Regions from separate parts of the Faecalibacillus sp. MSK20_93 genome, predicted to be linked through region 1. Evidence: riboswitches for the same ligand, from Rfam matches in the RefSeq annotation. Region 1 holds a riboswitch; the other holds the start of a gene.

Region 1 (3,420 bases):
ACTAAATGTGTATCACCAACAATTTCATAATCAGTATATTGTTTTTGATAATTTTCAAATTCATCAATATTTATTAAACAATCATCAACAATAACCTTTCCTTCATTGTAAATTCCTAGAAATAATTTATGGCTTCTTGCATCTAAAATAGAAATAGCTTTTTTCATTCCTGCCATCGCCTTTAAAGAAGAAACAGTTTTTACCTTAATATTCATCGTTGCATTTAATGTTTTCGCAATCGTTAAAGCAACACGTACACCAGTATAAGAACCCGGTCCAATAGTAATGACCATTTCATCAAAATCGCTCATTTTTAAATGATTTTCTTGTAATAATTTTTGTAAATAAACGATTGCATACTCAGATTGCTTTCGATTTCCTTCTTCTTGTAAAGAAGCTAAACATTTTTGATTTTCATATAAAGCTACTACTAAATACTTATTAGCACTATCCATGACAATTGTTTTCATATTCAATCTCCTTTACAAGTTCTTCGTATTTTTTACCAATTGGTTTTAAAATAAATTCTCTATGATCATCATCGATTCTTTTTATCGTCATTGCTAAACGTTCTTGAGGTAAAATATCTTCTAAAAATTCTGGCCATTCAACCACACAAATATCATCACTATCAAAAATTTCTTCAAAGCCTAAATCTTCACTTTGTCCTTCTAAGCGATAAGCATCAAAATGAGATAATTGATAATTTCCTTGATATTGTTTTAAAATTGTAAAAGTTGGTGAATTAATAATTCTTTTAATTCCTAAACCCTTTCCTATTCCTTTAGTAAAGGTTGTTTTGCCTGCACCCAAATCACCATTAAGTGTCAATAACATATGCGGTTTTAGTAATTTTCCTAAATATTCACCAAAAGCTAATGTTTCATCTCTATTATTTATAGTAATCACTTTTTCCATAATAACCCTCTTTTAAATCTTGATAAAAACCATACCATTTCTTAGTAAAATTCTGATCAAATGGTCCTCCCTTTTTTACCGCTAAATCAATCAAAACATCTAGTTGTTTCTTTAAAATTTTGTCTAATTCATCACTATAGCCCATTTCACGAGCATGTTGACGATATTCTTCTTGATCTAAAATGCGATAGTTTCCATCTGGAAATACTTTTAAATCTAAATCATAATCAATATATTTTAAAGCCTCTCCATCATATAAAGTTGGTGAAGCAATATTACTATAATAATACACTCCTGTTTTTCTAATCATACAAATTACATTGTACCATTTATGTTTGGGCATATACCAAATAGCAGGTTCACGTGTATGCCACATTCTGCCATCTGATTCTGTCACCAATGTCCGATTATTAATAACAATGTAATGATCATCCGTTTCTTGTAAAACAAGTCCCTTTGACCAACATCTATGTATTTTACCATTATGTTTATATCCATGTATTAAGATTTTCTTTCCTACAATATCTTCCACAACAAACGACTCCTTATTAACATTTACATTATACACAAATTCATCTTTCTTTCAAAGAAAAAAAGACTCGAAACGAGTCTTATAAATGAACTGCTTTTTTAAGTCTTGGATATAAAATCACAAACAAAATAAAGCAAGCAATGATTGTTGCAATATTATAAGGTAAGTTATAAGTTAAGTTTGCTTGTAATGGTGTTTGGAAAGCATACCATCCTGAAATCAAATGACAAATCGTTTTTAAACCACCCATTACGATAATTCCAACAGGTAATTCATACTTACCTACTTTTAATAAAGGAATAAGTGGTGTAAGTCCAATTAAAACCATTGGTAATAAATAATCAAAGATTACCGATAAAGGACCATAAAATGTTGCAAGTCCTAAAGTAAAATGTAGACCTAAACAAACAAGTGAAACAATCAAACTGTAACCCCAATTCATCAAATAGCCACATAAAATAATTGCAACAAGTGAAAAAGCACAGTTACCACCTTTTGGCATCTCATAAAATTTTGTGCAATATTCTAAAACAACTTGCATTGCCGCAAACATTGCCATATAAGCCATATTCTTCGTAGTTAATTTAATTTCCATAGTCATCCTCCTTTAAATGAGGCAAAATAAAAGCCTTTTTACATACGCAAAAAGGCAAATAAACTATTTTGCACTCTCTACGCTAGCATTACCTAGTTCAGATTATAAGGGACAAGGTTTTCACCTTTCTCAGCATTTTGCGCCCCTGGCAAGTCTTACTATAAATCAATCTCTTCTTTTTTTCAATCTTTTTATAGTTTTTTCTTCCTTGTCGGTGTTATAATAGAAAAGTATTAATAAGGAGGACTTGAATGTTATGTCAAAAATTATTTCCGTAAACGCTGGAAGTTCATCTTTAAAATTCCAATTATTTGAAATGGATGATGAAACTGTTATTACTTCTGGTGTTATTGAAAGAATTGGTTTAGAAGATTCTATTTTTACTATTAAGTATAATGGAGAAAAAGATGTCACAACTTTACCAATCGAAAACCATAAAGTTGCTGTTCAACTTTTATTAGACACTTTAATCAAAAAAGAAATCGTTAAGGACCTAGATGAAATCAAAGGTGTTGGACATCGTGTTGTCCAAGGTGGTGCTTATTTTGATCAATCAGTCATTATTGATGAAGATGTTGTTTCTAAAATTGATGAATTAAAATCATTAGCCCCTTTACACAATCCTGCTCATTTAACTGGATACTATGCTTTTAAAGAAGCTATTCCTAATGCTGGTGCTGTTGCTGTATTTGATACAGCTTTCCATCAAACATTAGAACCAAAAAGTTATATTTATCCAATTCCTTACAAATATTATGTAGAAAACAAAGTACGTAAATACGGTGCTCATGGAACAAGCCATTTCTATGTTTCATCTCGTTGTCGTGAAATGATGGGAAACCCTGAACACTCACGTATTATCGTTGCTCACTTAGGAGCTGGTGGTTCTTTAACTGCTGTTAAAGATGGTAAATCAATCAATACATCTATGGGATTTACACCTCTTGCTGGTATTATGATGGGAACACGTTCTGGAGATGTTGATCCTTCAGTTATCGATTATTTAATCGAAGAAGTTGGTTTAGATATGAAAGAAGTCATCAAGATGCTTAATAAAGAATCTGGATTACTTGGTGTTTCTGGTGTATCAAGTGACTTTAGAGATGTACAAGAAGCTGCTGCCAACGGTAATGAAAGAGCGCAGCTTGCCTTGGATATTTTCTTTAGAAGAGTTATTGCTTATATTGGTCGTTACTTCATTGCTTTAGGTGGAGTGGATGCTATTTGTTTTACAGCAGGTATTGGAGAAAACTCATTCTTTGCAAGAAAAGAAATTTGTAATTTATTAGCTGAAGCTTTAGGTATTGAAATTGATGATGATGCAAACGTTAATGGTAAAGGTGATCGTTTAATTTCTACGCCAAATAGTAAAGTT
Region 2 (3,420 bases), on a different contig from region 1:
TTGTTATTGGAGCAGGTGCAGGACTTTCTACGGCTGCTGGATATGAATATGCAGGAGAAAGATTTAATAAGTATTTTAGTGATTTTGAAGAAAAATATGGAATTCATGATATGTATTCAGGAGGTTTTTATCCTTACGATACTTTAGAAGAATATTGGGCTTGGTGGTCAAGACATATCTATTATAATCGTTATGTAGATCATTTAGATTTATATCAAAAACTCTTTCAACTTGTTAAAGATAAAGATTATTTTGTTTTAACAACTAATGTGGATCATTGTTTTCAAAAAGCAAATTTTGATAAACAAAGATTATTTTATACACAAGGGGATTATGGCTTATTTCAATGTTCATCTCCTTGTCATCAAGAAACATATGATAATGAAGAACTTATTAAAAAGATGATTGAACAACAAAAGGATATGAAAATTCCTACATCTTTAATTCCTTATTGTCCTCATTGTGGAAAACCAATGACAATGAATTTAAGATGTGATGATACTTTTGTTGAAGATGAAGGATGGCATCAAGCTTATTTTAGATATCAAGATTTTATCAGAAGACATCAAGATTTAAAAATTGTTTATCTTGAATTAGGTGTAGGACAAAATACACCAGGTATTATTAAATATCCATTTTTTAGATTTGTTGAAAAAAATAAAAATGCAACTTATATTTGTATTAATAAAGATACTTATTGTCCTCAATCCATGGAAAAAAGAGCATATTGTATAAGTGAAGATATAAAGAATGTTATTGATGATTTATTAAAAATTAAATTGGAAAAATAGTATATTTATACAGCTTTTAATCAACTTGTGATAGATCCAGAAGACCCGTTAAAATATGGATTCCAATTAAAAAAAATAAGATGGTGCGTAAAAACATCATCTTTTTTGCTATATGTTGATCAATAAAAAATAAATTTAATGGAAAATATTTTGAACTATTTGTCCATTGAAAGAAAAAAGAGGAAAACTAAAATAATCATAGAAATGAAACAAGTTTGACACAAATACATCGCTAGAAAAAACTTAATGTAACAAGTGAAGAAGATGTTTTAAAAATTATTAATTAAAAAATAAACAGTTTGAAATAGATGCTATCTCGAACTGTTTTTTAATATAAATTATTCAATTAAAAGAAAGATTTAAAGGAGTAGTTGATTCTTTTGTACCATGAGGAAGACGTTTTTTTAAAGGAATGACTTTAAAACCAGGGCATAGATACATAAAAGGGGAATAACGTAATTCATGGCTAAGTATAGAAATAACTGTTTTTTGATCTAAAGATGTATAAACATCAAAAACAAGGTCAAAATCTAAAGGATGAATGTTTTTTAATTGAATGCGAGAATCTTTATGATTTTTAATCATTAATTTAAAAATGTGATAGTTACCTGCTGTAATACATAATTTCATGAAAGCACCTCCTTTTATAGTTTGAACAAAAACATAAATAATATGAATAAAAATAGACAATTTTTATTAAAAAAATTATAATAAAGGAAACGGGGAGCTTTTTGCTGAGAGTAAGTATTGACTTAGACCCATAACCTGATTTGGATAATGCCAACGTAGGAGATATAGACGTTAACAGAGTTCAACAGGACTCTCTTTTTATTTCCAGGGAAAAAAAAGAATATTGTAAAGAAAGAAGGAAATTTGATGAAATTAAATAAAGAAGATTTATTATTGTATGGAGTAACAGATTCAAAATATTTAAAAGGAAGAAAAATGTCGGAATTAGTTGAAGAAGCCATTCTTGGTGGTGTAACAATGATTCAACTAAGAGAAAAAGAAATGACACATGAAGCATTTAAACAAGAAGCATTGGATGTTCAAAGCGTGTGTCAAAAACATCATGTTCCTTTGATTATTAATGATGATGTTGAATTGTGTAAAGAAATTGATGCAGATGGGGTCCATATTGGGCAAGATGATTTAAATTTAAAAGAAGCAAGAAAAATATTAGGTGAAGATAAAATTATTGGTGTATCTGCACATAATTATGAAGAAGCAAAAATAGCTTTAGAAAATGGGGCTGATTATTTAGGTGTCGGAGCTATTTTTGCAACTCAAACAAAAGATGATGCACAAAATATTTCAATGGAAACATTAAATGAAATTTGTCAAAAAGTTGATATTCCTGTGGTTGCTATTGGTGGTATTAATCAAGTGAATATCTTAGAATTTATGGGGGTTGCTATTGATGGTGTTGCTATCGTTTCAAGTATCTTTGGAAGTGATGATATCCAAAAAGCAAGTTGTATGTTAAAAGATAAAATTCAAAGAGTTATCTCTAATAAAATGCCAACTTGCCTTACAATTGCAGGTAGTGATAGTAGTGGAGGTGCAGGAATTCAGGCAGATTTAAAAACAATGCTTGCTAATCGTGTTTATGCTATGTCAGTTATTGCAGCATTAACGGCTCAAAATACCACAGGAGTGGATGCTATTTATGATGTTGATGCTTCTTTTGTGGCTAGTCAAATGGATAGTGTGTTTACAGATATTTATCCAATGGCTGTTAAAATTGGAATGGTTTCTCAAAAAGAAGTCATTTTATCTATTAGTGGAAAGTTAAAACAATATCATGCACGTAATATCGTTGTTGATCCTGTGATGGTGGCTACAAGTGGGGCAAAACTTATTAGTGATGAAGCTATTGATACATTAAAAGCAAATCTCTTCCCACTCGCAACGGTTTTAACACCAAATATTCCTGAAGCCGAAGTTTTATCAGGATTAAAAATCAATAATGAAGAAGAAATGTTAACAGCAGCTAAATATATTGGAGATCATTATCATTGTGCAGTGTTACTTAAAGGCGGACATCAAATCAATGATGCCAATGATTTACTTTATAAAGAAGGTAATTATCAATGGTTTAAAGGAAAACGTATTAATAACAATAATACCCATGGAACAGGATGTACTTTATCAAGTGCGATTGCTTCTTATTTAGCACGAGGTGAAAATTTGGAAAATGCTGTTAAAAAAGCTAAAGATTATATTTCGGGAGCGCTTGCGGCAATGCTTGATTTAGGACAAGGACAAGGACCAATGGATCATGGTTATGTTTTAGATAAAAAAGATTAGACGAATTGTCTATTTTATAGGTATAATAGTGGCGGGTGATGAAAATGAATTATTATGAAGAAGCCTTGAAATTACATGAAAAACATCAAGGAAAAATACATACGGAATTAAATTGTGAAATTAATACAATGGATGATATGTCTGTTGTTTATACGCCAGGGGTTGCTGAACCTTGTCGTAAGATTGCTGAAAATGAAGAAGATGTTTATCGTTATACAACAAAATCAAATACAATTGCTGTTGTCTCAAATGGAACAGCTGTTTTAGGACTTGGAAATATAGGAGCCAAAGCTTCGATTCCAGTCATGGAAGGAAAAGC

What was found. Region 1 has a riboswitch for thiamine pyrophosphate ahead of LJD34_RS04625 (energy-coupled thiamine transporter ThiT). Riboswitches for the same ligand answer to the same signal wherever they lie in the genome.
Region 2: another riboswitch for thiamine pyrophosphate. It lies ahead of thiE (thiamine phosphate synthase); the one in region 1 lies ahead of LJD34_RS04625 (energy-coupled thiamine transporter ThiT).

Annotation. Positions count from the first base shown of each region.
Region 1 covers NZ_JAJDKA010000009.1:48,698-52,117, reverse strand. Annotated here, with positions in the region: gene tsaB (tRNA (adenosine(37)-N6)-threonylcarbamoyltransferase complex dimerization subunit type 1 TsaB) at 1-470, opposite strand, end outside; gene tsaE (tRNA (adenosine(37)-N6)-threonylcarbamoyltransferase complex ATPase subunit type 1 TsaE) at 448-918, opposite strand; gene LJD34_RS04630 (DUF402 domain-containing protein) at 893-1,450, opposite strand; gene LJD34_RS04625 (energy-coupled thiamine transporter ThiT) at 1,530-2,045, opposite strand; TPP riboswitch at 2,102-2,202, opposite strand; gene LJD34_RS04620 (acetate/propionate family kinase) at 2,302-3,420, shown strand, end outside.
Region 2 covers NZ_JAJDKA010000062.1:3,606-7,025, reverse strand. Annotated here, with positions in the region: gene LJD34_RS13680 (SIR2 family NAD-dependent protein deacylase) at 1-791, shown strand, start outside; gene LJD34_RS13675 (hypothetical protein) at 1,134-1,421, opposite strand; TPP riboswitch at 1,502-1,599, shown strand; partial or broken gene thiE (thiamine phosphate synthase) at 1,668-2,252, shown strand; gene thiD (bifunctional hydroxymethylpyrimidine kinase/phosphomethylpyrimidine kinase) at 2,310-3,101, shown strand; gene LJD34_RS13660 (NADP-dependent malic enzyme) at 3,146-3,420, shown strand, end outside.